2 regions of the Phytobacter cepae genome follow, and region 1 is predicted to be linked to the other one. Evidence: predicted binding sites of a transcription regulator. Region 1 holds the regulator's gene; the other holds the start of a gene.
The links. The regulator Fur, encoded in region 1, represses iron uptake genes when iron is present. The targets are predictions, from matches to a motif close to ATAATAATGAGAACNACTATCAA.

Region 2: the regulator Fur is predicted to act here: its motif matches at 1,451-1,473, upstream of ACUY4Q_RS10415 (TonB-dependent receptor domain-containing protein).

Annotation. Positions count from the first base shown of each region.
Region 1 is NZ_CM135107.1:3,571,143-3,575,294, forward strand. It holds gene ybfF (esterase) at 1-194, shown strand, start outside; gene ybfE (LexA regulated protein) at 327-635, shown strand; gene fldA (flavodoxin FldA) at 770-1,300, shown strand; gene fur (ferric iron uptake transcriptional regulator) at 1,588-2,037, shown strand; gene chiQ (ChiQ/YbfN family lipoprotein) at 2,102-2,434, opposite strand; gene chiP (chitoporin ChiP) at 2,452-3,852, opposite strand.
Region 2 is NZ_CM135107.1:2,217,643-2,221,794, forward strand. It holds gene ACUY4Q_RS10400 (chemotaxis protein CheC) at 1-38, shown strand, start outside; gene ACUY4Q_RS10405 (diguanylate cyclase) at 44-1,018, shown strand; gene ACUY4Q_RS10410 (Rdx family protein) at 1,077-1,367, opposite strand; gene ACUY4Q_RS10415 (TonB-dependent receptor domain-containing protein) at 1,593-3,965, shown strand; gene ACUY4Q_RS10420 (hemin-degrading factor) at 4,035-4,152, shown strand, end outside.

The DNA.
Region 1 (4,152 bases):
GGGACCACCCTGCCCTGTTCATCCCCGGTGGCAACTCCCCTTACGTGACCGAGCAGTATCGTCAGCCTCTGCTTAAACAGTTTCCGCAGGCGAAGGCGCATGTCATTGCCGGTGCCGGACACTGGGTGCATGCGGAAAAGCCGGAAGCGGTTTTGCGCGCTATTCGTCGTTATCTTGCTGAAAAGACAAACTGATTAAAAACCCGGCGCTCGGTCATCATAACGCGCCCGGGCGTTGGCGTCCCTGCCTCCCTGATGTATGATGGCGCGCTAATCAACCCGGGCTCAGGCTCGATTGCTTGTACTTCCCGTAGTATTTCTTAAATCATGGCTAAAGAACAAACGGACCGCACGACCCTAGATCTGTTCGCGAATGAGCGTCGCCCGGGACGTCCTAAAACCAATCCGCTCTCTCGCGACGAGCAATTGCGCATTAACAAACGCAATCAGCTTAAACGCGATAAATTTCGTGGGCTTAAACGCGTCGAACTGAAAATCAACGCGGAGGCCGTTGACGCATTAAACGCCCTGGCTGACGCGCGTCAAATGAGTCGCAGCGAACTCATCGAAGAGATGTTGCTGGAGCAGCTAAAAGCGCTGAACAGCATTGATTCCTCTGATTCTTCATCTGAATAACGTTTTCATGTAGCAGAGAGTGCAGTCCGACGCGATTGCAGTTTCCGCGTGCTTCTCTGATCTGCTATGATTGCCCTTATCCGTGGGCTAAACGCCACCACCATATCATTAAGTTTCAAGAGGTTATTTTACTCATGGCAATCACTGGCATTTTTTTCGGCAGCGACACCGGTAATACCGAAAACATCGCAAAGATGATCCAGGCACAGCTTGGTAAAGACGTTGCAGATGTACACGACATTGCAAAGAGCAGCAAAGAGGATCTGGAAGGCTATGACATTCTGCTGCTTGGCATCCCGACCTGGTATTACGGCGAAGCGCAGTGTGACTGGGATGATTTTTTCCCGACGCTGGAAGACATTGATTTCAATGGCAAGTTAGTCGCATTGTTTGGCTGTGGTGACCAGGAAGATTATGCAGAGTACTTCTGTGATGCGCTGGGGACAATTCGTGACATCATCGAACCACGTGGCGCGGTGATTGTGGGTCACTGGCCGACCGAAGGCTACCACTTTGAAGCCTCTAAAGGCCTTGCCGATGATGACCATTTTGTTGGGCTGGCCATTGACGAAGATCGTCAACCAGAACTGACCGCTGCACGCGTGGATAAATGGGTTAAACAGATTTCCGAAGAGCTGAATCTTAACGATATCATCAATGCCTGATGCTGTTTGGCGCATCCTGCGGGTTGCGCCAGATCGATAGTTAAAACCAATGGAAATAATTGCTACATTTTTTTAACTTTTGCCGCCAGCACTGTACAATATGGCCTGGTTAAAACGGGTAGCGCAACGGACTTTGTTGGCACTACCACGTTTTATACGCTTACTTTACTTGAGGGCTTGCAGTTTTCATTTAGACATGGCAGTTCTATAATGAGACGCATTTCCCAGTGCATTCCTTGTAGCTTCCCCTTGGGGAGCGAACCGTTTAGCAACAGGACAGATTCCGCATGACTGACAACAATACCGCATTAAAGAAGGCCGGCCTGAAAGTCACGCTTCCTCGCTTGAAAATCCTGGAAGTGCTTCAGGAGCCGGACAACCATCATGTCAGTGCGGAAGATTTATATAAGCGCCTGATTGACATGGGCGAAGAGATCGGGCTGGCCACGGTTTACCGTGTTCTGAACCAGTTTGATGATGCCGGGATCGTAACCCGTCATAATTTTGAAGGCGGCAAATCTGTCTTCGAACTGACTCAGCAACATCACCACGATCACTTGATTTGCCTCGATTGCGGCAAAGTGATTGAATTCAGTGATGACTCCATTGAAGCTCGCCAGCGTGAAATCGCCTCTCAACACGGCATTCGCCTGACGAACCATAGCCTGTACCTCTATGGCCACTGCGCTGAAGGCGATTGCCGCAGCGATGAAAACGCCCACGAGATTGCGAAGTAATCTTCCGTAAACGTAAAAAGCCAACCTCCGGTTGGCTTTTTTATTGGTGGTACAAAAAGAGTGTCTACGGCGTATTGTTGCTGCGAATTTCCTGCCAGATACGATCGCAGTTCGCTTTTACCGCCTGACCATTGCCCGTATGCGTGGCGTCCAGACACTGCTGATAATCCAGTGTACGGACGGATTCTTCATGAGCAAACTGTTGATGTGCCTTTTCTGACTTCAACACGTCTAACACGCTACGGCAGGCTTCAAGTTTTTCCGACGATCCTTCTGCGGTGTTAATGCAGGCACTGTAAGCTGCTCTCAAACGCATATCTTCTTTCGGCGCTGAGGGTTGCTGTACGCAGCCAGCAAGTCCCAGGGTCATAAACAGAATCATTATGCTTTTTTTCATTTTGCCCTTCTCTCGCATCAGAAAATCGTAAACGGTGCGATCACGATAAATTTCACATCGCGCTCATCCTGGAAGATGTTGTTGTAACCACCGCCCCAGCTTGGAATATCAGAGTGGTTATCAAACTGCGTGAAGTGCAGTTTAAATAACGTCCCTTTCGCCAGACCATCCTGCAGGGTGTAAACGACGTCGAGGCTGTAAGCGGATTCCTTAATTGAATTATTGGCTTTATAGTATTGGTCGCCAGAGGAAACGTTGGATGGCTTGGCATCCCAGCCATACACATAGGATGCGCCTACCGCCCAGCCCGGAAGATTTAAATCTTTAAGATCATACATAGCGCCAACAAATACCGCTTTCTCATTATGGGCGTTAAAGTCAGAACGATTATCCCACCAGATATCCAGTCGGCCATTTGACGAGCCATAAAGCGGCGTCATACGCGAATTGAAATATCCCTGGCGACCATCGGCTTTGACCCATGTTCCCTCAAGACGTAAATCGACAGGCCCTGCGGTATAATTAAAGGTCAGTGCCTGTAACCAGGCCGTACCGTCATAAATATCATTGATGGTGTGATTAGATGCTTTATCGCGTGAGCTGTAGAACTGATAGCTTGTCGACAATGGGCTGCCCGCAATATCAAATTTATAACTGGCTTTTGCAAAGTATTGGTCAACATAGCCCTGCGCCTGACCAAATGCCGCTTCTAAAATGAGATCGTTTTTAAAATCATATTGCGCGCCGAGTGAATGGACATAATCAATCTTGCTCACGCCATCATTTTGATAGAAATAATCGGTTTCGTTGTACCAGGGGGCTTTATATTCATTGGCCCACATATACGAGAAACTCAGTGCACCGCAATCTTCATAATCAAGTTTTGCACCTAGTTCCGTACCCTGATACGTACCCGGCATAAAGCTCCAGTTGGAGGCCAGCAGTGTCTGCCCCGTTGGCTGAATGTAACCCGCTCGCGCCCATACCGGACCATATTTAAATTTTGCCGCCGCGGTATAAAGACTGGCCCCACTTCTGTCGCCCGCCCAGTCTTCGTCATAGACTTTGTGACTATTGGAAAACGCCATTTCATTAGGGTGTGCACTGCCGGATGACTCTGCCATTTCGATTGCCGCAAACGCGGCAATATCGATACCGAACATATCTGCTGCATAACCGGACTGGAAATCGAGGTTAGTATTCCAGGTTGAGTGTGCAAGGTTTGTTTTATATTTATTACCGTCGGTGACGTCCTTACGATCGCGTTCACGCTGCCAGTAATACACCCCGCCGGTAAGCGTTGAATCATCGACAAAACCTTCGGCATTTACCGCAGGGGTTATCATTAAACCTGATATTGCTGTTGTGCTGGCAATAGCTAACGCTATCGCCTTACGTTTAGCGACAAACGCGATCATAATTGTTCCTCTTTGACTAAAAAAACAAAAGTGCTGTGCAAAGGCATTCAGCAACAAATTAAAACCAGGGAATAGCTGTGAGTGCTAAAAACTTGTTTCACACCACGAATCAAGATTATTTTTGCCCGCATGAATGATCAAGCACTTTACCTGAATGAGCATCAGGAATATGACCAGGAACACAGATTTCAATCCGTTTTGGCGCAGACGTGGAATAACAGTTGGGAATGGTAATTTATCGCGTTAAATAATCGGGAAAATGAAGGATGAGAATGAAAAAATTAAAACAACTTTTCATGT
Region 2 (4,152 bases), 1.4 Mb from region 1:
TGCGCCTGGAATCCGGTATGGTCCCTGACGGATTATAATAACTATGAACGACAAGCTGTTACTGGATGCATTTTCCGCCCTGAGTCTTGGGGTGATAGTTGTGGATGCGAACTACCGCATTACGCTGTGGAACGCTTGGTTAGAAACACACACAGGACGACCGGCGAGCGACGCGCTTGGTCAGGATTTCTTCACAATTTTTCCTGACCTGCGTAACCATCGCGTGGGCGTCGCCCTTAAGCAGGCGATTAGTCACAATCTTCCGGCGCTGTTGTCGCAGTCGCTTCACCGCTCGCCGTTCCCGCTGTTTGCCGAACCGGCACAGCCGGGGGCGCGTTTGAGTCAGGCAGTGACTATCGTGCCGCTGGGGGATAAAGAACGTTACGGGCTGATTCAGATCGTTGACGTCAGCATGGCGGTGCGGCGCGAATCGTTATTGCGTGAGCAGACACACGAGCTGTTGTCTCAGTCCTTGTCCGATGGCCTGACGGGCGTGGGCAACCGCCGCTACTTTGACCTTTGTATTGATAAAGAGTGGCGCACCAGCAAGCGTAACAACAAGTCGCTCTCGCTGCTACTGATCGATGTCGATCACTTTAAGCGTTATAACGATCGCTACGGCCATCAGCAGGGGGATCTCTGTTTGAAGCAGGTAGCGACGGCGATGCGTAACGCGCTACCTCGCCATACCGATTTGCTGTTTCGTTATGGCGGAGAAGAGTTTTGTGCACTGCTGCCTGAAATGCGCTCTGCCAGGGCGGTGGAAGTGGCGGAAAAACTGCGCGCCAGCGTACAGAATCTGGCGCTTCCGCACGCTAACGCACCAGCGGGTATTGTCAGCGTCAGTATCGGAGTGGCAAGCCACAACCAGCGCAGCCATACGGATTATGGTCAGCTGATTCAGGCCGCGGATGACGCGTTGTACGAAGCAAAACATGCAGGCCGCAATATCGTGCGGGCCAGTGTGCCCGCCTGGCCGGACAGCTTGTCCTCGCTGGGTGTGGCAAGCCAGGATTAATCGTTGTTGATGACAGGTACCGGTGGGGCGGCTTCACCGGTACGTTTCAATGTGCAGACTACTTCTCTTTTTTCTCCAGATGCCCCAGCTCTTTTTCAGGGAAACAGTAGTCCCGCACTCGCCGTTTCAACTCTGCAGCATCCGGGAAACCGCCATCCTGTTTCCGCTCCCAGATAACATGCCCGTTAATATCAATCACGAAAATACCCCCGGTACCGGGAATGAGCGTGACCGACGCGAGATCGGCGCTAAAGCTGTGCAGGAGCTCCTGTGACATCCAGGTGGCGCGCAGCATCCAGTTGCACTGTGAGCAGTAATGGATGGTAACAGCAGGTTTTGAGGTCGTCATGGCGTTAACCGTAGGGGAGTAATGTAAGCCTGAGTTATACAAAAGCCGGGCTAAAAAGTGAAGAAATTGTGAAGTTGTTGCAAGTGATAATTATTATCATTATTATTCCGATCCTAAAATACGCGGTGGCGACTCCTGTCTTGTGCTGACAGAAGCCACCCCGATAAAAGAGACTGGAAGCAACCTGTGAGCCGGATACTAATAAATTCTAAGGCTTGCAAAACTATGGGTACATCGCAATTTTCCCAGGCACCTTTCCGTAAAAGCGTCCTGGTGACTTCACTGCTCGCAGCACTGTATCAGTCTTCCGCCCTGGCGGCAGATACGGTCACCACACAGGCAACAACACCCCACGCTCAGCAGGACTCTGCGGAGGAGATGGTGGTGACCGCACCCATTCCCGTGCTTAAAGCGGGTAGCAATCATTCCGTTAGTGCTCAGGACCTGCAAAATAAAGGCGCGAACGACTTTGGTTCGATCATGCGTTATGAACCGCTGATCGGGGCGACCGGCGCCAGCGGGGGCTCAGGTAACGGCAAAAGCGGTTTTGACCGTGGCGGCTACACCGGGTACAACATCCGTGGTCTGGAAAGCAACCGTGTCGGCATTGACGTTGACGGCATCCCGCAACCGGACGCGACCGGGCGCAGCTACGTCAGCCGTTCAGGTCTGAACTCCTTTGGCATTGGCCGCGACTACATCGACCCGTACATGTACGGCCATGTTGATATTCACGCGGGCGCGACCGCCATCGATAATGCCAATACGTCCATTGGCGGCAATGTTTCATTCCGTCCTAAATCGGCAGACAATTATCTGCACGCCGGCAAAGAGACGTACTTCGGCTACCAGAGCGATTATGACTCCGCCGATCGCAGTTGGCACAACGGCCTGACTGCGGCCGGGGGCGATGACACCCTGCGTGGCGTCTTTGTTTACAGTCGTCGCGATGGTCAGCAGACCCGTAACAATAGCGATACTCACGACGCCTGGCCGGCAAACTGGCACTCTGATGCGTTGATGGCCTCCGGTATCTGGCAGGCGACCGATGCGCATAAACTGACCACCACGCTGGACTATTACCACAAAACCAACCATACCCATTACGCGGCCTGGGATAGCGCGGGCAGTAATACTATTGGTGAAGCGCAGCAGACTTCCCAGACCCGCCGTTGGGGCATCAGCCTGAAAGATGACTGGACGCCGATGAATGACTGGCTGGACAGCATGTCCACGAAAGTTTTCTATCAGCACACCGAAGCCCACGACTGGACGTACATGCCGGACAGCACGTCGCTGGCGCTTGAAACCGTCGCCTCGAATTACGACACCAACACCTGGGGCATCCAGAACGCGATGGCGAAAACCTTTGGCCGCCATGACCTTAGCGCGGGCTTCAATGCCAGTATGAGCAAAACCGAACGTCCGTTCAGCCAGTCGCCGGTGCCGAGCACCTTCAGCGCGATCATGCAGCCGGAAGCGGACTCCAGCAGCTACACCCTGGGGGCGTTCGTGCAGGATCAGATCAATTTCGATCTCGATAGCCACAATTTCGCCATTATTCCCGGCGTGCGTGTGGTGCATCAGTCAATGAAGCCGGAGAACCTGAGCAGCCTGACCACCAACAGCACGGTGCTGGATGAGTCTGATGTCGCCACGCTGTACGGTAAAAATGCTGATACTCAGGTGCTGCCGTCCCTGACCTTCCAGTACGACATTACGCCGCGGTTGATGACTTACCTGCAATATACCCGTGGTGCGGAATTCCCGAATGCCAGCCAGCTTTATGGCTCCTGGAACCTGGGTTCCAGCTACGCCGGGCGGGGGCAATATGCGCTCATCGGCAATACCGATGTGAAAACGGAGACCAGCGATAACCTGGAGTGGGGCCTGAAAGGGGAGGTGACAGAAGGGATTACGCTGCGCACTTCGCTGTTCTACAACAGTTATAAGAATTTTATCGCCTATACCCGCTATACCCGGACCAACAACCCGGACAAGTTCGCTCGTGTTCCGTCTAACATCTACACCATTTATCAGGCAGAAAACCGCGACAAAGCCTATATCTACGGCGGTGAAATCAGCACCAAATTTAACTTCGGTACCTGGTTTGAGGAGGTTAATGGGCTAAGCGCCACTCTGGCATATGGCTATTCCCAGGGCCAGTCTAAGTCACGCTATATGGGCGACAAGTACATCGATCTCGACAGCGTCGCGCCGATGAAAGCGATCGTCGGCGTGGCCTGGGATGACCCGGCGAAACAGTATGGTACCGCGCTGACTGCCACCTTCGTAAAAGGTAAGCAGGCAACCGCAACCAGCCGTGAATCCTATACCAATACCGGTAGTGCAATTGGCGATGCCAGCAACGATTACATGCGCGTGCCGGGATACGGTCTGCTTGACTGGACGGCATACTGGCAGGTGGCAAAAAACGTCAAAATCAACGGCGGCGTGTACAACATCACTGACCGTAAATATTGGGATTACCTCAGCAGCCGAACGCAGGAGGTCTCAACCAATCAGGACGCTTACGACAAAGCGCTGGCGACCATGCCAGGCCGCACCTGGCAGTTGGGTGTTAATGTCGACTTCTGATTTTTGTCTGACTTTACCTGCCCTCCGGTCATCTGGCCGGAGGTTTTATCCTAAGAAGGAAGCACTGATATGACCGTTTCATCGCAAAACGCTCAGGACATCTGGCAGCAGTACCAGACCCTCAAAACCCATTCGCCTGCAAAATATGCACGCGATCTCGCCCACGATCTGGCCATCAGCGAGGCGG